3 regions of the Lacrimispora sphenoides JCM 1415 genome follow, and region 2 is predicted to be linked to each of the others. Evidence: predicted binding sites of a transcription regulator. Region 2 holds the regulator's gene; each other region holds the start of a gene.
The links. The regulator HrcA, encoded in region 2, represses chaperone genes, less so after heat shock. The targets are predictions, from matches to a motif close to TGTTAGCACTCNNNNNNNNNGAGTGCTAACA.

Region 1 (7,518 bases), 190 kb from region 2:
TCAAAGAGGTGGAGAATCATTTATGATCTCCACCTCTTTGTCTATGAAAATGTTAGATTTACCTTCGGTTCATCCAGCGTCTATTTATTCATCAATGCTATAGTTTGGTGCTTCCTTTGTGATATGGATGTCATGGGGATGGCTTTCCTTAAGTGAGGCTGCCGTAATCTTTATAAATCTTCCGGTTTCCTGCATGGCCTTGATATTCATTGCTCCGCAGTATCCCATACCGGACCGTAAGCCGCCAAGCATCTGGAATACGGTATCTTCTGCCATTCCTTTGTAAGCCACACGGCCTTCCACTCCTTCCGGAACCAGCTTCTTGGCATCCGTCTGGAAGTAACGGTCTTTGCTTCCGTTTTCCATGGCAGCGATGGAACCCATACCACGGTATACTTTATATTTTCTGCCCTGATACAGTTCAAAGGTTCCCGGGCTTTCGTCACATCCTGCAAACATGCTTCCCATCATACATACGCTTCCGCCGGCTGCAATGGCCTTTGTTAAATCTCCGGAATACTTGATTCCGCCGTCAGCTATGATTGGTACGCCGTATTCCTTAGCAACTGCATAGCAGTTCATGACAGCCGTGATCTGGGGAACGCCGATGCCGGCTACCACACGGGTGGTACAGATAGATCCTGGTCCGATTCCTACCTTCACTGCATCAGCTCCTGCTTCTATGAGAGCCTTTGTTGCTTCTCCGGTTGCTACATTTCCTGCAATGACGGAAAGAGCCGGATAAGCTTCTTTGATCATTTTCACGCAGCGGAGAACGTTTTCGGAATGTCCGTGAGCGGAGTCTAAAACTACTGCATCCACTTTTGCCTTTACCAGGGCGTCGACACGGTCAAGAACGTTGGCTGTAATTCCTACGGCAGCTCCACACAGAAGTCTTCCTTGTCCATCTTTTGCGGACAACGGATATTTGATCTGCTTTTCAATATCCTTGATGGTGATAAGGCCCTTTAAATTAAAGTCTTCATCAACGATCGGAAGCTTTTCTACCCTTGCTTTTGCAAGGATCTTTTTTGCTTCCATAAGGGTGATGCCTTCTCTGGCTGTTACCAGGTTTTCAGAAGTCATACACTCCTTGATCTTCCTGCTGAAATCCTCTTCGAATTTTAAATCCCGGTTGGTGATGATTCCCACCAGTTTTTTTCCTTCTGTGATCGGCACTCCGGAAATGCGGAACTTACCCATGAGTTCATCCGCATCTTTTAATGTATGCTCCGGGGAAAGATAGAATGGGTCCGTTATGACGCCGTTTTCTGACCTCTTTACCTTATCAACCTCTTCTGCCTGCTCATCTATGGACATATTCTTGTGGATAATGCCGATACCTCCCTGTCTTGCCATGGCAATTGCCATGCGATGCTCGGTAACGGTATCCATGCCTGCGCTCATAAGCGGTATATTGAGCTTGATGGTTTTTGTAAGGTTGGTCGTTAAGTCAACCTGATTAGGAATGACCTCTGAATAAGCCGGAACTAACAGCACATCATCAAAAGTTATGCCTTCGCCAATTATTGTACCCATTAACTTTTCCTCTCCTTCTTTATATTTTTATTAATGAAACTAATAAGTCTTTTTACTTGTTAGTTACATAGTTTAACAAATTTTACAGGGGTTGTCAACGGACATTTTCCGGTTTCTTTCCGTCACTCATGGACAGTAAAGAAGTCTCTCCTGTAACGAAAAAGGAACCGGGCGGTTTTTTGCAAAACCGACTGATTCCTTTTTCGTTATACTTCTTTCACAACCTTACGGGGCGCTGTCATCCTCATGCACTGGAGCAGCTTATCGTTAGGTTCAAATATGATCTTTGTTGTTTCAGCACCGGACTGGCTGATTAATGTATAAGTCTTTGCTCCCGGTACGTGGGATGAAAAATCCAGTAGTTTCATGTTTTTTGTTTCATGATCCCTGGCCTCCGTGGAACCGGTGGGAGCTACGATCTGGATCCCTTCCATGGAGCTTTCCCAGGCCTTCTTTCTCTTGCTTCTGCCGTAGATCCGGTCAATGGATAGAGTGTTAGTCACAAATAAGTATTCAAATTCTACTTCGCTGTTGCGGAATACAAAATATGTGGCGGCTGCGGCTGCAAGCAGAATAAGCACTCCAAAGATTCCGAAAACCGGAGACATGGAGAGGAAAAATGCAATTACGCATAGGATTCCCATCGCAATTTTTATCAACATGGTATAGGCCGGTGATTTTCGCTTCACTAGCCATTCTGCATACATTTCATTCATAACGATTTGGGTCCTTTCTTGTTTCCTGCATGGCGCTTAGGGGAAGGAGTTATCCTGATTTAGGGTGTGGTTAGGGTGTGGGGTGGGTGGGTGTCTGGAGTACCGGAAGTCCGCAGTGCAGCGGGTAAAGCCTGTGGCTTTACCCGCTCACGGGCGTTCGCCCTATGAAACAGAACATGGAAAAATTTTCTTATGTGCAAGCACAACGTAAATTTTTTCATGTTCTGTTTCGCACTGCTCATTGCTTACGTGAATATTACATCATATCCATTCCGCCTGGGGCTGGCATTGCAGGTGCTTTTTCTTTAATATTAGCAACAACGGACTCTGTTGTCAATAAGGTAGATGCAACACTTGTAGCATTTTGAAGTGCGCTTCTGGTTACCTTAGTCGGATCCAGGATGCCTGCTTCTACCATGTCTACGTATTCTTCCTTGTATGCGTCAAAGCCGGTTCCTACCTTGGACTCTCTCACCTTATTGATGATGACGCTTCCTTCCAGTCCTGCATTGGCTACAATGTGGTATAATGGAGATTCAAGAGCCTTTAAGATGATCTTTCCGCCGGTTCTCTCATCGCCTTCTAAATTCTTAACAAGTTCTTCAATCTGGTTGATGGCATGAACGTAAGCAGAACCGCCGCCTGCGATAACGCCTTCCTCAACTGCTGCTCTTGCTGCAGATAAAGCATCTTCCATACGGAGTTTTGCTTCCTTCATCTCGGTTTCTGTTGCAGCGCCTACGCGGATTACTGCTACACCGCCGGATAATTTAGCAAGTCTTTCCTGTAATTTTTCTCTGTCAAAATCAGAAGTAGTCTCTTCGATCTGGCCCTTGATCTGGCCGATTCTTGCAGTGATTGCTTCTTTATCTCCGCAGCCGTCTACGATTACGGTATTTTCCTTCTGAACCTTTACGGATTTTGCACGTCCTAAAAGATCAAGGGTAGCATTCTTAAGCTCATATCCCAGTTCATCAGAGATCACGGTACCGCCCGTTAAAACAGCGATATCCTGTAACATCTCTTTTCTTCTGTCGCCATAGCCTGGAGCCTTTACAGCGATTACGTTGAAGGTTCCTCTTAATTTATTAACGATTAAGGTTGTTAAAGCCTCGCCTTCCACATCTTCTGCGATGATGAGAAGTCTTGCGCCGGACTGAACTACCTGCTCTAATAAAGGAAGGATCTCCTGAATGTTTGAGATCTTCTTATCGGTAATAAGAATGTATGGATCATCTAAATTAGCTTCCATCTTCTCCATATCGGTGCACATATAAGCAGAAATATAACCTCTGTCAAACTGCATACCTTCCACAAGATCCAGCTCTGTCTTCATGGTCTTTGATTCTTCAATAGTAATAACGCCGTTGTTGGAAACTTTCTCCATAGCGTCAGCTACCATCTCGCCGACCTCATCATCTGATGCGGAAATAGCTGCTACTCTTGCGATGGATGCCTTGCCTTTGATCGGCTCGCTCATCTTTGCAATCGCTTCTACTGCTGCTTCAGTCGCTTTTTTCATACCCTTTCTTAAAACGATTGGGTTTGCACCTGCTGCCAGGTTCTTCATTCCTTCATTGATCATAGCCTGAGCTAAAACGGTAGCTGTGGTAGTACCGTCTCCTGCTACGTCATTGGTCTTAGTCGCAACCTCTTTAACAAGCTGAGCGCCCATATTCTCAAAAGCATCTTCCAGCTCGATTTCCTTTGCAATGGTAACGCCGTCATTTGTAATGAGCGGTGAACCAAAAGATTTATCCAGTACAACGTTTCTGCCCTTAGGCCCTAAAGTTACACGAACAGTATCTGCTAACTGATTCACTCCAGATTCAAGTGCTTTTCTGGCATCTACGCCATATTTAATCTGCTTTGCCATGATTCATTCCTCCAGTTTTCTGTTAAAATAAATATACGTACTATCTAAAACCTTACGAAGCGGTATCGCCTTCTTGATTACTCAATCACTGCTAATATGTCATTCTGTTTAACGATCACATATTTCTCGCTCTCTTCTCCGGTCTCTATCTCTGTTCCTGAATACTTGGAGAAGATTACTTTATCGCCCACTTTAACCTGCATGGTAACTTCCTTGCCGTCTACAAGACCGCCAGGTCCTACTGCGATGACTTCCGCCTGCTGCGGCTTCTCTTTTGCCTGACCCGGCAGAACAATACCGGACTTTGTTGTCTCCTCTGCAACCAATGGTTTTAACACAACTTTGTCAAATAATGGTACTAATTTCATTGCAATTCCTCCTCATAACTTTCTGCTTATTATTTCTTTCTTTGGCCATCCGAAAGAAGTTTTATTTTATTCACATAATAAGTTATATCACTCATTATTAGCACTGTCAATAGTTGAGTGCTAACTTTATATTTTTTTTACATTTTTACCATATTTGTACGATTTTCTCCTTTACTTACATAGTTTATAGAAATTTTCTTATTATATACCTTTATTTTTTCGGATGAACGTATTACAATAACTAAGAGAATGAAGCGCCTTACAAGCGCACCATTATGCCCATCAAGCATAAGCCGTGACAAGGAAGCAACTTGCAGGCATACCTCTATGCCCAGAATACATGGACGGTAATAAGGAAAGGAGTGTTTCAAATGGCAAAAAAGGGTAATGGGTTTGGAAAATTCGTGGCACTGGCCACTGTGGCCGGCGTTGTTGCTGCCGGCATCTCTTACTTTACGAAATACAAATCCTTCCACAAAGAACTGGAAGAAAATTTTCACGACTTTGAGGATGAGGGAAATGACGACATTTCCAAAATTGACAGTACGATGAACCGCAACTATGTTTCTTTGCATGCAAATAAGGATGAATTTAAGGTTGCCGCTGACCATATGGCAGATGCTGCCAAGGATGCGGTAAGTGCGGCAAAAAACTTAGTAAAGGATGCAGCGAGCATTGTTTCTGATACGGCAAAAGAAGCGGCTTCAGCCGTGGCATTTACCGCAAAGGACATGTTTGACTCTGCAAAAGAACAGACAGACGAGTTTTTAGACGACGAAGAGTTTACGGAAGATGGCGGTTTGGATTACGCTGCCGGAGCCGCAGACCAACTGGCAGAAAAAGCCAAAGAGACTGCGGATACGATAAAAGAAACAACAGAAACTGCTGCCGAAGCAGTAAAAGATGCAGCAAAGGATGGGATTGATGCGGCAAAGGAAGCAGCGAAGTCCACCGGAGCAGCGATGAAAGAACTGGCCGATGAAACTACTACCATTGTGGAAGAAGAGATGGATTAATCATAAAAGCTACTGGAAAGCCTGCGCTCTCCAGTGGCTTTTTTTCATCTGATTCTTCCTCCTGATCTTTTACATCATCTTAAAAACTGCGGATCACCGTTTCATTCAAACGCTTCAATATTTCGCAGGCCAGCCGTACCCCATTCTGATAATCCTCATAAGAAGAAATTCCATAATGGGTATGAGCATACCGTACCGGTATTCCGATCACAATTGTAGGAACCCCTTGATTGGATAAGTGAATGGCCGCTCCGTTGGTTGCGCCGGCCCGGCGGACTGCCTCCTGTACCGGGATCCCAAGCTCTTTGCACAAGTTCAGAGCATACCGCTGAAAACGTGGATTGGTAATCATCCTGGCATCGATATGGCGAAGCATTGGTCCCTGCTTAATCGCTGTCTGTACCTCATAGGCTGCCACACAGGTATCATCCGCCGGACAGCCTTCAAATACAATCGCAATATCCGGCTTAATCTTTTGGCAGGTCAGACTGGCTCCGCGGACACCTACCTCCTCCTGGGAAGCAAATCCTCCAATCACATCCACATCCAGCTCCATTCCGTCCAGTTCCTGTAACGTACTTATAATAGAAGCACAGCCCAACCGGCAGTCAAAGCTCTTGCCGATCATCAGATCGTGCTTTTCCTGGTATTCAAAGCTTACATCCGGTGCTATCGGTTCCCCGATCCGGATATGAAACTTTTCAACCGCTTCCTCTCGTGATACAGCTCCGATATCCACGGTGATATCCCGGATATCCAGAGGTGCATTCCGCTGCGCCTCGGTCATATAGTGGGGCGGCGTGCTGGCAGTAATCCCTGGAATATATTCTCCGTCTGCATTTCTTACCCAGACCCGGTGAGCCGGAATATTGCTGTTTACCCAGCCTCCTAAAGGTATCATCTGCAGAGTTCCATCCGGGCGAATGGCCTGTACCATGAAACCTACCTCATCACTATGGGCATCCAGCTGAACGATCATCCGTCCTCCCTTGTTTTCCTTCCGGTATATGTAGAGATTACGCAGGCTGTCTTCCTCAAAGCTCCCCAGCCCACCCGCATGTTTCCGCACTGTTTCCACCACCAGATCCTCAAATCCTGATACCCCATTGGCATCCGATATCGCTCCAATCATCTGCAGCGTCTGGTTCTTATCCATTCCACACTCTCCTTTATAAAGTTACGATAGCTCGACTGTCTTCAGTTCCTCAATCAGATCCACTACATAGTCTGCAGTCGTCTGAATCATCTCGATCCCCCATTCCACAGTTGCCGTATTGGGATGATCTGGTCCAATCCAACCGTTGTCCGTCACTTCCGGTGTTGAGCGCAGAACTTCAAACTCTACTCCTTTGAAACGAATGGAACGAAAACCGGTAGCGACCAGATTCTCATTTATATTTTTCAGTTCCAGTGAACCACCGATTTCTGAAGCATCAACCAGATCTGGATCCACAGCCATAACGCCTGCCGTTTCCTCTCCGCCGCCATGGCCGCCCTTCCAGGCTGGATTCATATCCCATGCCATCAGCCACCAGTTTAACATGACTACCATGGCTCCTTTTTTTTGAAAGTCCAGTCCAACCCGTTCTATCACCTTAATGTTTCCGCCGTGACCGTTGAGTACAAGAATCTTCCTGGCTCCATGACGGTACAGGTTATCTATCACCTGGTATAAAAATTGATACAGCACCTCCATGTCAATATTCACGGTGCCCGGATAATCCGCCAGCGACTGGCAGGCTCCATAAGGAATGGTGGGCGCAATCAGAATATCGTTTTTCGCTTCGATCAGTTCCAAAATCCGGTCCGGTATTATGGTATCCGTTCCTAAAGGCAGATGTCTTCCATGGCACTCGATGCTTCCTATGGGTACCAGCACCATATCATTTTCTTTAAAATACCGCTCTGCTTTGGGCCAGGTCAAATTTGCTAATCTCATTTTCTCGTCTCCTACTACAATAATTTTATAGGTTATGGTACATGACAAACCAGCCTTGTCCATA
Region 2 (7,518 bases):
GTGCCGGAAAGCTTCTGACCTCCTGTATAGGCCTCTATCAAATAGGTGCCGTCTCCGTAGGAACTCCAGGGAACCGGCATTTCAAAACCGTAATTACCGGTTCCGTTTGATACAAGATCCTCCCGGTACTTGGAGGCGGTGGTGGTTAGTTCTGCTACGACCTGTCCGTTAGACTGATTGGTAATGACAATCTTTACTTCTGCCGCAGAGTTTGGATCAGAACAGTTTAGGGCCCAGCCCCTGACGTTGTTCTCATCAGCATTGTCAATAATACCTGCCGTTTGGGCCGCTAAAACGTTCCATGCACTTATCAAGATAAATGTCATCATTAGTAAGGTTCCGAGGAACCAGTGAATTCGGTTTGTTTTACTCATATTACAAATACTTCCTTTCTTTTTTACAATCTGTAACAAGTTTTAATATATTTATAATTATATGTAACAGATTTGTAATAAATGAGGTACAAGTAAACATTTTACACATTTTTCCAATTTTGTCAAGGTTAAGACGAAAAAAACCGCAGAAGCAGTGAAGTAATTCACTGTTCTGCGGCGTCATATGGGCATTTCCTACTGTTCAATGACTGCAAATAATTCTTTTGTCTGTCTTCCAAAATCCAGCGCTTCTCTGCGGCTTCCAAAGAAAATATCGATTTTATTTCCCTTTACGCCGCTTCCGATATCTTCAACGGTATAAACGATGTCGTCGATCATGACCTTTGTTCCAAGCGGAAGAAGTGTGATATCTGCGGATATGGTATGCTGCGGCTGCGGTATCGTACCGGAATAGGTACGGCTCTGTTTGCAGGTGCTTTCGCCGGGACAATATGCAGTGGCGGAGAAGAGTCCCAGGGATTCTCCCTTTTGATAAACCGGTTTTGCCGGTTCTTCCGGCTTTACAGGTTCGGTTTCTTTTTTCTTAATGCCAGGTCCGATTTCCTCAGTACTGGCTGATGCCGTCTGATTTTCCGTGCTGGTTTGTATGGTTTGGTGATCCGTTCCAGAGTTTTCAGACTGTACTTGATTCACGGTTTGGCCATTTCCTGTAGTCTCGGCTGCCAGTGCAGTTGTAGACAACAGCAGGATACAAAGAAGTGTCAGGAATCCGGTGATCCTCTTTTTCCCTGAAAAACTATTCATAATTTACCTCCAAATGGATCAATCGGATATGCAGGCATATCCAGTTGATTCACAAGCTCAAGGTTGTAAGACATCTTTCCTTCAACCTTACCTCGCAATTGTGTTGTTGTGGTGTCATAATTACCATTATATTACAAAAGTGTTAAAAGTCAAGAAGATAATGTCAACAGCTTTGTAATATTTCATTTAGAATTGAGGAAAAATGTACAAACAGGACATAAAAACTTCATCAAAAAGTTTTTAGGAATGTATTGACAAAAGTAGAAAAAAAGAATATATTATGAAAAGAAGATGTTAGCACTCCCAAACGTTGAGTGCTAACAAAAAGACTCAGAAAGGAAGTGGGGCAGTTTGAGTGACAGAGATCAGCTAGATGAGCGGAAAGTAACTATATTAAAAGCCATCATCAAAACTTATCTGGAAACCGGAGAACCGGTAGGTTCCCGTACCATATCAAAGTATACGGATTTGAACTTAAGTTCTGCTACCATCCGGAATGAGATGTCTGATCTGGAGGAGCTGGGATATATCATGCAGCCTCACACCTCCGCCGGAAGGATTCCTTCAGACAGAGGATACCGCTTTTATGTGGACCAGATCATGCAGGAAAAAGAAGAGGAAGTCACTGAGATCAAGGATATGATGTTAAAGCGGGTGGACCGGGTAGAACTTTTGCTAAAACAGATGGCAAAGCTTCTTGCCCAGAACACCAATTACGCTGCAATGATCAGCGCGCCCCAATACCATCGGAACAAACTGAAGTTTATCCAGCTCTCTAAGGTTGATGAAGAAAAGCTTCTTGTAGTTATCGTGGTGGAGGGAAATATCATTAAGAATACCATGATTCCCATTCATACGGAATTAGATGACGAAGGACTTCTGAATCTTAACATTCTTCTTAACAATGCCCTTAACGGGCTGACCATAGAGGAGATCAATCTTGAAGTGATCAGCAGGATGAAGGTTCAGGCGGGCCCCCACTGTGATGTGGTGGACCGGGTTCTAAGCGAGGTGGCTGCCGCTATCCGGGGTGATGATGAAGACCTTCAGATTTATACCAGCGGGGCCACGAACATTTTCAAGTATCCGGAGTTAAGTGACGGAGAAAGGGCCAGTAAGCTTATCGGTACGCTGGAACAGAAGGATCTTTTGCAGGGGCTGATTGATGATATGAACAGCTCGGAGAGCGGATCCGGAATCCAGGTATACATCGGCGATGAGGCACCTGTTAAGGCAATGAAGGATTGCAGCATTGTAACCGCCAACTATGAACTGGGCGAAGGCTTAAGAGGTACCATTGGAATCATTGGTCCGAAACGGATGGATTATGAAAAGGTTCTCAGCACATTGCGTAATCTCATGACGCAGCTGGATACCATTTTGAAAAAAGATGAAAGGTAAAGGGTAGAGCATTGAGCATGGAAGATGTGAAAACAGATGAGAATCTGGCAGACGAGACTGTTCATACAGAGGATGCAGTTTTCGCTGAAAAAGAAATAGAAGGTGCAGAAGCCTGCGGGGACGATGGAACCCAGGAACATGTTCCGGAAGAAGAAATGGCTGAAGAGGGTTCCAAAGAAGAATCCGGAAAAAAGGGCCTTTTCGGAAAAAAGAAAGAGAAGAAAGACCCAAGGGATGAAAAAATAGAGGATCTGACAGACCGCCTTCAGAGGTCCATGGCTGAATTTGATAATTACCGCAAGAGAACAGAAAAAGAAAAGTCAGCCATGTTTGAAATCGGAGCAAAGGATATCGTTGAACGGATCCTTCCGGTAGTTGATAATTTTGAAAGAGGCCTTGCAGCCATATCTGAGGAGGAAAGAAACGCTCCTTTTGCAGATGGAATGGAAAAGATATATAAACAGCTTATGAAAACGCTGGAAGAAGCCGGCGTAAAACCCATTGAAGCGGTTGGAATGCCTTTTGATCCCAATTTCCATAATGCAGTAATGCATATTGAAGATGAGTCATTGGGTGAAAATGTAATTTCCCAGGAGCTTCAGAAGGGTTACACTTACCGTGACAGCGTGGTAAGGCATTCCATGGTGCAGGTGGCTAATTAGTAATATAGCATCAGGAAGCAGATAATACATTCCAGGTATACCTTAAGCCTGCTATGGGCAGGAAAAAGGTAATCATTTATATTTTGTTTATTAAATAGGAGGAAAAAACTATGGGCAAGATCATTGGTATTGACTTAGGTACAACAAATAGCTGCGTGGCCGTTATGGAAGGCGGTAAACCAGTTGTTATTCCAAACAGCGAAGGCGTAAGAACCACACCATCCGTTGTAGCATTTACAAAGAACGGAGAGAGGCTTGTAGGCGAGCCTGCTAAGCGTCAGGCAGTAACTAACTCTGACCGTACCATCTCTTCCATCAAAAGACATATTGGTACAGACTATAAGGTAGCGATTGACGGAAAAAATTACAGTCCTCAGGAAATTTCTGCTATGATCCTTCAGAAATTAAAAGCAGATGCAGAGGCTTATTTAGGAGAAAAAGTAACCGAAGCGGTTATTACCGTACCGGCATATTTTAACGATGCACAGCGTCAGGCAACCAAGGATGCCGGTAAGATTGCAGGTCTTGATGTAAAGCGTATCATCAACGAGCCGACAGCTGCAGCTCTGGCTTATGGACTTGACAATGAAAAAGAGCAGAAGATCATGGTATATGACTTAGGCGGCGGTACCTTCGACGTTTCCATCATTGAAATCGGCGACGGTGTCATCGAAGTTCTTTCCACCAACGGCGATACCCGTCTGGGCGGTGATGATTTTGATAACCGCGTCACCCAGTGGATGGTAGATGAATTTAAGAAGGCAGAGGGCGTTGACTTATCCGGCGATAAGATGGCTATGCAGAGATTAAGAGAAGCTGCTGAGAAGGCAAAGAAGGAATTATCCTCTGCAACGACTACCAACATCAACCTTCCGTTTATCACTGCTACTTCAGAAGGACCAAAGCATCTGGATATGAACCTGACCAGAGCAAAATTTGATGAGCTGACATTAGATCTCATCGAGCGCACTGCGGTTCCGGTACAGAATGCATTAAGAGATGCGGGCATTACTGCATCAGAATTAGGAAAAGTATTGTTAGTAGGCGGATCTACCCGTATGCTGTCTGCACAGGAGAAAGTAAAACAGCTGACAGGCAAGGAGCCTTCCAAGTCCTTAAACCCGGATGAATGTGTTGCCATCGGCGCCAGCATCCAGGGCGGTAAGCTTGCAGGTGATGCAGGTGCAGGCGATATCCTGCTTCTGGACGTAACTCCCCTTTCCTTATCCATAGAGACCATGGGCGGTGTTGCTACCAGGCTGATTGAAAGAAATACGACGATCCCCACAAAGAAGAGCCAGATCTTCTCCACAGCGGCAGACAACCAGACAGCGGTTGATATCCACGTGGTACAGGGTGAGAGACAGTTTGCAAGAGACAATAAGACATTAGGCCAGTTCCGTCTGGATGGAATTCCACCTGCAAGAAGAGGCGTTCCTCAGATCGAAGTCACCTTTGATATTGATGCCAACGGTATCGTAAATGTTTCCGCTAAGGACTTAGGAACAGGCAAGGAACAGCATATTACCATTACTTCCGGCTCCAACATGTCTGATTCTGATATTGATAAGGCAGTTAAGGAAGCAGCTGAATATGAGGCTCAGGATAAGAAGCGTAAGGAAGGCATTGACGCAAGAAACGATGCAGACTCCATGGTATTCCAGACAGAGAAGGCTCTGCAGGAAGTAGGAGACAAGATCGATGCAAACGATAAGGCAACTGTGGAAGCGGACTTAAATGCATTAAAAGAAGCAGTTAACAGAGCTCCAATCGATGATATGACGGATGCTCAGATTGAAGATATCAAGGCAGGCAGAGAAAGACTGATGAACAGTGCACAGGCTTTATTTGCAAAGGTTTATGAGCAGGCTCAGGGCGGAGCCCAGGGCGCGGGCCCTGACATGGGAGCAGATAATGCAACCTATCAGGAAAGCGATGTAGTTGACGGCGATTACAAAGAGGTGTAAACTAGTCTGGTCAGCAGACAGGACTTTTGGAAAAGTGTTGTAGCGATACAGCACTTTTTCCGAATTTCTTCAGGCAAGAGTTCCTCAGCAAAGACGAGAGAAAACAAAGGCTTTCAGTTACCCTGATGGGTATTTGGGAACTTAGCCGTTCGGTGAGCCGAAGGTGAATCGAATTTTCTTAATCTATGAAAGGTAGACCTAAGATGGCAGAGAGTAAGAAAGATTATTATGAGACCCTGGGCATTCCAAAAGATGCGGATGATGCAGCGATTAAGAAGGCTTACAGGGCATTAGCTAAGAAATACCATCCTGACACAAATCCCGGAGATGCTGCGGCTGCTGAGAAGTTCAAGCAGGCTTCCGAGGCCTACAGTGTCCTTAGCGATCCTGATAAGAGACGTCAGTACGACCAGTTCGGTTCTGCTGCCTTTGACGGAAGCGGGGGAGCAGGCGGCTTTGGCGGCTTTGATTTTAGCGGAGCGGACATGGGAGATATATTCGGAGATATATTCGGAGATATCTTTGGCGGAGGACGTAGCAGCGCCCGTTACAATGGGCCATCTAGGGGAGCCAATGTCAGAACCAGCATCCGCATCACCTTTGAGGATGCGATTTTTGGCTGCGAGAAGGAGATTGAGATCAATTTCAAGGAAGAGTGTTCCTCTTGCCACGGAAGCGGCGCAAAAGCGGGAACCTCACCTGTTACATGTCCTAAATGTAATGGAAAAGGAAAGATCATGTATACCCAGCAATCCTTCTTCGGACAGATACAGAATGTTCAGACGTGTCCGGACTGCGGAGGCAGCGGGAAAATCGTTAAGGATAAATGCCCGGATTGCTATGGCGGCGGATACATTACAAAAAGAAAGAAATTTAAAGTCACCATTCCGGCAGGAATTGACAACGGACAGTCCGTGCGTCTTGCAGGTGCAGGTGAACCCGGAACCAATGGCGGTGAGAGAGGTGATCTGCTGGTAGAGGCAGTGGTATCCAACCATCCGATTTTCAAACGCCAGGATACCAGCATTTTCTCAACGGTACCGGTTTCCTTTGCAAATGCTGCCTTAGGCGGAAACATCCGGATCAAGACCGTGGATGGAGAAGTGGAATACGAAGTGAAGCCAGGTACCCAGACGGACACCAAGGTACGCTTAAAAGGAAAAGGTGTTCCTTCCCTGCGCAACCGGGCCATTCGGGGCGACCATTTTGTCACTTTGGTGGTTTCAGTGCCGGAGCGTATGACAGAAGTTCAAAAAGAGGCGCTTCGTAAGTTTGACGAAGCCATGAACGGCACAGTAGAAGGTGACAAACATAAAAAGAAGGGAATCTTTAAATAAGGATTCCGGAAGGTACATGGTTTTAAATGGAGGGGAAGGTATGGGAAGGTTTGCAAAAAAACTGGCCCTGACAGCCGTTGTGATATGGATAGCAGCTTTATTTCCCGCGGCAGTCATGGCCGCAGACGGGCAGTCTGTCCGGGATTTTCCAGGATGGAACGGCACGGGTACAAAAAACAAAGGGCCGATTGAAGGAAGTGCATCCTTTGACTGCTGGGATGACGACGATGACGATGATGATGATGGTCCGGGGGTCTACAGCTATCAGAGAGGCTGGCGTTACAGTCCTTCCGGCTGGTGGTTTCAGTACAGTGACGGAAGCTGGCCCTCTAACTGCTGGAAGTATATCGATGGCAGATGGTACCAGTTTAACCGGGAAGGCCATATGCTGACCGGCTGGTATACAGATGAGGGAGGCCTCCGGTATTACTTGAATCCGGTGGATGACGGTACTTTGGGTACGATGAGGATAGGCTGGCAGATTGTAGATGGAAAGGCTTATTACTTTAATACCATGTCCGATGGTTATAAGGGAAGGTTGCTTATCAATACGACCACTCCTGACGGATATAAGGTGGGTGCTGACGGTGCCTGGATTCAGTAAACTTGATTGAATGGTTTTTAAGAGGTATGGCGGAGATTTACTGCTGTACCTTTTTCTCATTATGGAGAACTGAGAAAGCTTTTCACATAAAAAACAAAGGACGCACCACACGGCTGAAATGCATCGGCCATAAGGTGCGTCCCCTGTTTTCATTACAAAAATTTTTGCTTTGTAATTTGTGAAAATAGTTCCTGTTCCAATTCCAATCGCTCAGGCGGGTGTGATGGGGTGTAATGCATCAAGGAATTTCGTTTACTTGATATTTTTTTGCCCTTGCGATCGGAACGAAACAAAAGTTATTTTCATCCGTTCAATTAGTTAATGCAACAGCATCAGTTTTTATTGCATCTTTTTTTAAAAAAATATTTTTTTTTATAAATTACGAAATAACCCTTCAAATTTCGTACA
Region 3 (7,518 bases), 1.0 Mb from region 2:
CATTGCTGTAAGCGCCTTCCATACAGTCTGCTCCCCATTCCACAACCTTTTCTGCAACCAGTTCATACAGCGGCCTTCCGTCAATCAGCTGATCCTGGAATTCCCCGCTGGAAGGATTAGAGGTTTTCACCAGAACGAAAAGGCCCTTGTCTTCTTCCTTGCATACATCCACAAAGGGCTTTACGCCATCGGTCCCCAAATATGGATTGACCGTAAGGAAATCTGTACCGAAAGCAGAATAACTTTTGTTTCCAACCTTCACCTGACCGATATGTGCTGTAGCATAAGCGGCTGATGTGGAACCAATATCTCCTCTCTTAGCATCTCCAATGACGAAAAGCCCCTTTTCCTGGCAATAATTAACAGTCTTTGTATACGCTTTCAAGCCTTCGATGCCAAACTGCTCGTACATGGCAATCTGTGGCTTAACGGATGGGATCAGATCATAAACATGATCAACAATTTCTTTATTGAACTGCCAAATAGCTTCCGCAGCGCCTTCTAAGGTTTCACCGAATTCTTCAAATGCCTTTTTTATAACATGCTCTGGTATATAGTTTAACATGGGGTCCAAACCTACGCAGATTGGGGCTTTTGTTTTCTGAATTTTGTCTATTAACTGCCTGATCATAGCTTCCTCCTTGGATCTCTTTTCCCTTATTTTTTTTATTCTTACCAATTCTATCATAAGAAAGAACTAGCTTCAAGCCTTTTGCCAAACTGATCGAAAAAATCCTGGTCCCTGTCATAAGGCACAAGATAAAACTGCTTTAAAACATACATGCTGATTTTATTTGCCAAGGTCTGATCCCCATCCTCTTCCAGCTTTCTTTCCAGCCGCTTTAAGAAGAAATGCCAGTCAGACACAAACTTTTCATACCGCTTTGCATCAGGGGTATCAATCCATTTGCGCACCTTGACCTTTGCCCTGTTTTCTCTCCTGCACTCATGTACCTGGAGAAAATATTGAAATCCCTTCTCATCATAGATCCGCCCTAAGGGGAACAGGCGGCAGATCCCCGGCCGGAAGCTATGAATCCCGCATCGCCCTTCCTGGTTTAAAAAGCCGCACCTTTCCTCATTTCCACCCATTTTTAAGTTTGGAAGCACGATTCCATCCACCACATGAAGTTCCAGCTTCTCAGCCAGCAGTTCCTCCAGAGTACAATTAAGATTTACCGTCAGCCGGAAACAGTCAAGGGGATCCAGGGTAACCGACTGCCCCATCCCCTGGCAGCATGCCGAGCAGCCTTTGCAGTCGCCGCAATCCGCCTTTACCATATCATTTAAGCTATATAATTTCCCATCTGAGATCTCTTTCCAATCGATTTCCCGTTTCATGAATAGTTTTTCCTCAACTTTCTTTTTAGCAAACATGGTTATTCTATCATCTCCGGCCCATACATTCAATGGGGGATTCAATTCTTTTTAAAACTAGAAGCGGCCGGAATGATATGTTTCCGCCGCAAACATTGGCAGGGAAAACTATACTTCCCTGCCATACGTTTTACAGAGCTCCATGAAAGCGTTCATAGTTGAAGTAACAGATTCCTATAATATATTAACAGAACTGTATTATCTTTATATAGGGAATATATATGCTCCATGATGATGACATTGAGATTGTATAATAGCTCACGATTCTTAGAAACAATATTTTTTCTTTGATCGGTTCATTTTTGTATGGTTCATAAAATTTTCACAATTCAATTAGCACTCACCTGTTGACAGTGCTAACAATGTGTGTTATATTACATGTATAACAAATAGCAATGCATCGGATAACCGGTGACATATAAATTTCCAAAAGGAGGAACCCTTTATGTTATTAACAAGAAGAAATAGTTTATTTGATGAATTTTTCAATGACCCGTTCTTTACGGATGCATATCACAACAGACAGTCCCTGATGAAAACCGACATTGAGGACAACGGAAACGACTATGTCATTGATATCGAGCTTCCAGGCTATAAAAAAGAGGAAGTGCAGGCCGAATTAAAAGAAGGATATCTGACCATATGTGCAGAAACTGTTTCCGAAAATGAGGTAAAGGACCAGAAAAACTATATCCGCAGGGAACGCTACAGAGGCTCTGTAAAGAGAAGCTTCTATGTAGGCACCGGCCTGAAACAGGAAGATATCAAGGCATCTTTTGAAAACGGCATCTTGAAGCTTGTCGTTCCGAAAGAAGCGCCAAAACAGATCGAAGAAAACAACTATATCACCATTGAGTAATCCGATACAGACAAAAAGGGAAGGCCCCAAATGGAGGACCTTCCCTTTCTTTCTGTACCAGTCGAACGATCTATCAGCATTTTATCAGCATTTATACTCTTTCAAAAATGCCGTAGTCACATATGCCCCGCTTTTATAAGACTTTTTCTCCATGGCTTCCTCTGCTTCCAGTTTCACATTAATCCACATCTCTTCCGCAGCAATGGTTAAATGAGAAAGCATAATCCCGGTGCTGATCTCCCGCATGGATACAAGAGAAGACGACGGCAGGAATTCCCTGCAGGAAAACACATAGATTTTGTCATGATAAACGATAAAGCGCCAGGGCTGGGTATTCATGGCCGACGGAGCGAGGCGGACAGCCTTTAAAATATTTTTCATGGATTCTCCGGCCTCTTCCTTAAATACGCATAATTCCTTTAAAGGAAGCCGTTTTGCTGTTGCAGGATCCCGGTAAAGCAGGGTCTTTGGATAACCAAAGGCAACTATGATCACCTGCTTCATTCCTGCCGGCCCTGGCTCCGGAACCTTGGTACTCCCGAGATAACAGGTGCCTAGTCCTTTTCCGGTCATATATAAAAGAACATGCTCCAGCACATATCCTGCATTTACCAGATACCCATCCTTCTCCTCAGAATAAAATACCAGATAATAAGGCGCCTCTACCTTCCACAATCCCTTAACAGGCAGATGCTCTTCCATATTTTCACTTATTTCCAGCTTAATCTGAATATCCCCGTGCAGCCTTGGTATATTGTCCCCAAAATAAATGATATCCTTTAGCAGCTGCTTCGGGACTTGTTCCTTCTTAAACTTCCTGATCGATCTTCTTTTAAATATCATCTGATACAGATTCATACCTGCTCCCCTCTCCTCTATCCAACAACCAGACTTAAATAAGCCGGCTCATTTCCTCCAAAAGCCCGGCAAACACCTGGAGTGCATCCTTCACCGGTTCTGCTGTCCCCATGTCAACGCCGCAGAGCTTTAACAAGTCTATAGGAGTCATAGAATTTCCGCCGCTTAAAAATTCATAATATCCCTTGACCGTCTTCTCATCTCCCTTAAGAATCCTGCTGCTGATGGCAATGGCAGCCGAGAACCCTGTGGCATACTGGTATACGTAAAATGGTGTGTAAAAATGCGGAATTCTGGACCATTCATAATCGATTTCCTGGTCAACCACCATGTCCGGGCCAAAATATTCCTCATTCAGCCGGTGGTATATTCTGCAAAGAACCTCGGCAGTAAGCACCTCTCCTTCCCCTGCACGGCGATGGGTCTCTGCTTCAAACTCCGCAAACATGGCCTGCCGGTAAAGAGTCCCCCGGAAACTGTCCATAAAATGATTCACAAGGTATGTCCGTTCCTTTTTATCTGACGTGGTTTCCAATAAATGCCGGATGAGCAGCGCCTCGTTACAGGTAGATGCCACCTCCGCTACAAAGATCTTGTATCCTGCATCTATATAAGTCTGGTTCTTATCGGAAAACCAGCTGTGGAGGGCATGCCCCATCTCATGAGCCAGAGTAAAGACACTGTCAAGAGTTCCGTTAAAGTTTAACAATACATAGGGATGGATCCCGTAAACACCCCAGGAATAAGCACCGCTCCGCTTTCCTTCATTTTCATATACGTCGATCCACCGGTTATTAAAGCCTTCTCTTAAAAGGGATAAATAGTCCTCTCCCAGTGGCTTAAGGCCTTCTAACACCATGGCCTTGGCTTCCTCAAAAGTATATTTACGTTCTTCCCTTGATACCATGGGCACATATAGGTCATACATATGCAGCTCATCCACTCCAAGGGCCTTCTTTCTTACGGATACATATCCATGGAGACTGGACAGGCCCTCATGAACCGCATTCAAGAGATTGTCATACACTTCCTCCGGAATCTCATTCTCCCCAAGGGAATGAGCTCTGGCAGAGGGATAATTTCTTGCCTTTGCGTAAAAAGCCGCCTGTTTCACATTGGAAGAAAAAGTAGCAGCCAAAGTGTTGCCAAACTGTCCATAGACGCTGTACAGGGCCTCAAACGCGGATTTTCTTACCCTTCTGTCCTGCTTTTCCATAAGGGCAACATAATTTCCATGGGTGATCCTGACAGGCTGATTCTTTTCATCCATGATTTCAGGAAACTTCACGTCCGCATTATTAAACATATTAAAGATTTCCGAAGGGGCGGAGGTGGCTTCCATGGACTTTGCCAGCAAGGCTTCCATAGGAGCTGACAGCGTATGGGCCTTCTTCTTTAAAATAATTTCCAAGGTTCTGTCATAACGTGTAAGCTCAGCCGTATTCTTCCGGTAATGGTCAAGGGTCTCCTCCGTCATTTCCAGGATTTCCGGTATCAAAAATGAAGACAGCCCTGCTGCCTCATAGGAAAGGGACCTTGCCCTTGAGGAAAATTCCTGATATCTGGCATTGCCTGTATCCTCATCGGATTTCTGCTTTGCGTATACAAACAGTGTTTCAATCTTTAGGGATATCTCCTCATCAAACTTCAGACAGGAAAAAAGCATCTCGCCTGAATCTGCCAGATGTCCTTCATATCTTTTATAACCTGAAAGCGAGCGTTCTGTTTCACGGAACAGATCCTCCCATGCACTCTCAGACGGCAGAATGTCCGCCAGGTTCCAGGTATCGCAAACCGGTATTTCTTCTCTCTTTTTCAATTAAATCCCTCCACTCCTTCACTTGTGTTTATTCTATCACCCATATTTCAAAGAAACAATCAGCAATATGGAAAATATTTGATTGAATTTATACATTTTATTGTATTATACTATACGAAAACGAACCAGGAGTCCCAAATGAATATTATACGAACGAAAACCCCCAGCGAAACGCAAATCAGTGACTTGCTCCACTTGCAGGATGCCTGCAGAAAGCATGACCATATTTCTCTTACATTTCCCATGGAAGAAGAATGTATTTTTTTCTTATTATACGAAGAAGATAGCCTCTTATCCGCTCTTTGTGCATTTTTTAATGAAAACGGAGACTATGAATGCTGCGCTTATACCCTTCCGTTAAACAGGCGGTGCGGATATTTCATGATGCTTCTGGAAGAGCTGTTGAAGGAGACGGGAGACAATGATCTGATTTTTCCTGCAGAGGAAACCTGCAAAGATACTGCCCTGACCCTTAACGCCATAGGAGCCGATCTTTGGTATCAGGAACATTTAATGGAGCTTACTTCTTCTGATTTTTTGAAAACCGGTCTGGTAAAGAACAACCGTTTTTCTGAGTCTCTTACGCTCTCCATGACCCGCGGTAATAAAGAGGAACCTTCCCTTTGTACCTTTCTGATAGATGACAGCCCTGTGGGCTTTTGTTATCTTGATTTCAGAGGACAGTCTACCTCCTATTTTTACGGGTTTGAAATTACCGAAAATTTACGGAACCAGGGGCTCGGTGGCGCCTGTCTCTCTCTGCTTTTGGAAACCTGTTTTTTAAGGCCCGGGCCAGAAAATCTTAAAAAGATTTCTCTTCAGGTGTCCGGCCAGAACGGTCCTGCTCTGGCCTTATATAAAAAGGCAGGCTTCCAAATTACGGAAAGCCTGTCCTATTATATTTATTAAACATAATAATATAAACACTACTTTTTATACGAAACACTACTTTATATACGAAACACTACTTTATATACGAACTATTATTTTATATGTGAAACTCTATTTTATATATGAAAATACGAACCACCATTTTATATACGAACCACTATTTTATATCCCGGACCATGCAGTACTGTTTTAAACGAAAACGCTTTTCCACAATACTGAAAACCTTAAAACCGAAATGTTCATAAAATTTTACATTGCTTACATTATGTGTTTCCAGGGAAATCATGAGCTTATTTTTATCTGCGTAGTCAATGGCTTCCCTTAAAAGAAGAGAGGAAATTCCATGATGCTGCATGGCAGGCCGTACAGCCAGGTAAATAAGATGCAGCCGTTTCTCCTGGTTAAGACGGTCCGTCCAGCTGGAATTCAAATACTCCCTGCCCTGAAAAAAGTTCCAGAATGTTTTTAAAGAAGGGTCCTCCTTGATCAGATAGCCGTCCGTTTTTAAAAGGGCGGCTGCTTCTGCCAGATAGTAATGAAAGGCATTATAAGGCTGAGATTCATCATCCACCACAAGGATCCCGTTAATATCCGGACTGTCAGCATATATTTCGCAAGTCTCTAAAAATTCCTCCATATCACATTCAAATAATTCCGGGAGCAGACGGCTCCTGGTCTTCCCGTCAGGGATCAACCTGCAATAAAGCGGATCTCCGGCAAAGCATTCAGTCAGCAGTTCCTTTAATTTCTCCACATCTTCTTTTTTAACCCGGTACAATCGGTCGCTATCCATAATCTTAAACCTCTTCCATTTGCTTTAAACTCCGTACCATTTTTCATGGCGTGCTTCTATTGCTCTTCTTCTTTTGTTCGTTACGTTGTTTGTAATTCCCCCTTCAATATTATATAATATAATACGTAAAAGTTGTACAGTACTTTACTACAGAAAGAGCGGCAAAAAGTTTGTGATCGACATCAAAAAGCACTGAAGCTGCAAAGAGGATCCGGATATAAAAAAGTGAGGAAGCCTGCTGCAGGGCTTTTCCTCACTTTTTCTTTTTGTGTCCTGTTATTCACTCCAGTTATGGTAAGTGGCCTGTACGTCATCCTCCACATCAAGAAGATCCATAATCCGGTTCATCTTCTTAATGGAATCTTCATCCGTCAGTTCCACCCATGTCTGAGGAATCATGGTAACGTCTGCTTCCACCATGGGGATGCCTGCGGTCTCTAATGCCTCACGCACTGCGCTGAATTCCTCAGGTGCGGTAATTATTTCAAAGCTGTCCTCTTCTTCCGAAAAATCTTCGGCCCCTGCATCCAGGGAAACCATCATCAGTTCATCCGGATCCATCTCACATTCTTCCTTATCAATGATGATCTGGCCCTTTTTATCAAACATAAAGGACACGCAGCCAGGAGTTCCCACATTGCCGCCGCCTTTTGTAAATGCATTTCTTACGTTTGCTGCAGTCCGGTTCTTGTTGTCTGTCAGCGTATCTACGATGATCGCAACCCCGTTAGGGCCGTATCCTTCGTATGTAATTGTCTCATAATTAACGGAGCCTGCATCGCCGGCTGCTTTTTTAATGCCGCGGTCAATGGTATCGTTTGGCATATTATTGGCTTTTGCCTTTGCGATAATATCACGGAGTTTACTATTGTTTGCAGGGTCTGGTCCGCCTTCTTTCACCGCTACCGCCAATTCTCTTCC

Region 1: BMX69_RS01040 (co-chaperone GroES) is a predicted target of HrcA. The motif match lies at 4,595-4,625, and genes of this name have one in related genera.
Region 3: BMX69_RS04760 (Hsp20/alpha crystallin family protein) is a predicted target of HrcA. The motif match lies at 1,709-1,739, and genes of this name have one in related genera.

What each region holds. Positions count from the first base shown of each region.
Region 1 is NZ_LT630003.1:245,006-252,523, reverse strand. It holds gene BMX69_RS01060 (DUF3842 family protein) at 1-26, shown strand, start outside; gene guaB (IMP dehydrogenase) at 85-1,539, opposite strand; gene BMX69_RS01050 (DUF6106 family protein) at 1,746-2,255, opposite strand; gene groL (chaperonin GroEL) at 2,512-4,131, opposite strand; gene BMX69_RS01040 (co-chaperone GroES) at 4,209-4,499, opposite strand; gene BMX69_RS01035 (MICOS complex subunit MIC60) at 4,871-5,515, shown strand; gene BMX69_RS01030 (M42 family metallopeptidase) at 5,595-6,671, opposite strand; gene BMX69_RS01025 (creatininase family protein) at 6,693-7,454, opposite strand.
Region 2 is NZ_LT630003.1:58,379-65,896, forward strand. It holds gene BMX69_RS00210 (3D domain-containing protein) at 1-374, opposite strand, end outside; gene BMX69_RS00220 (3D domain-containing protein) at 570-1,139, opposite strand; gene hrcA (heat-inducible transcriptional repressor HrcA) at 1,491-2,540, shown strand; gene grpE (nucleotide exchange factor GrpE) at 2,558-3,202, shown strand; gene dnaK (molecular chaperone DnaK) at 3,313-5,169, shown strand; gene dnaJ (molecular chaperone DnaJ) at 5,373-6,506, shown strand; gene BMX69_RS00245 (glucan-binding protein) at 6,547-7,110, shown strand.
Region 3 is NZ_LT630003.1:1,059,518-1,067,035, reverse strand. It holds gene pyrF (orotidine-5'-phosphate decarboxylase) at 1-631, opposite strand, end outside; gene BMX69_RS04765 (YkgJ family cysteine cluster protein) at 685-1,341, opposite strand; gene BMX69_RS04760 (Hsp20/alpha crystallin family protein) at 1,823-2,236, shown strand; gene BMX69_RS04755 (nitroreductase family protein) at 2,321-3,094, opposite strand; gene pepF (oligoendopeptidase F) at 3,129-4,913, opposite strand; gene BMX69_RS04745 (GNAT family N-acetyltransferase) at 5,052-5,822, shown strand; gene BMX69_RS04740 (GNAT family N-acetyltransferase) at 5,962-6,597, opposite strand; gene BMX69_RS04735 (YebC/PmpR family DNA-binding transcriptional regulator) at 6,874-7,518, opposite strand, start outside.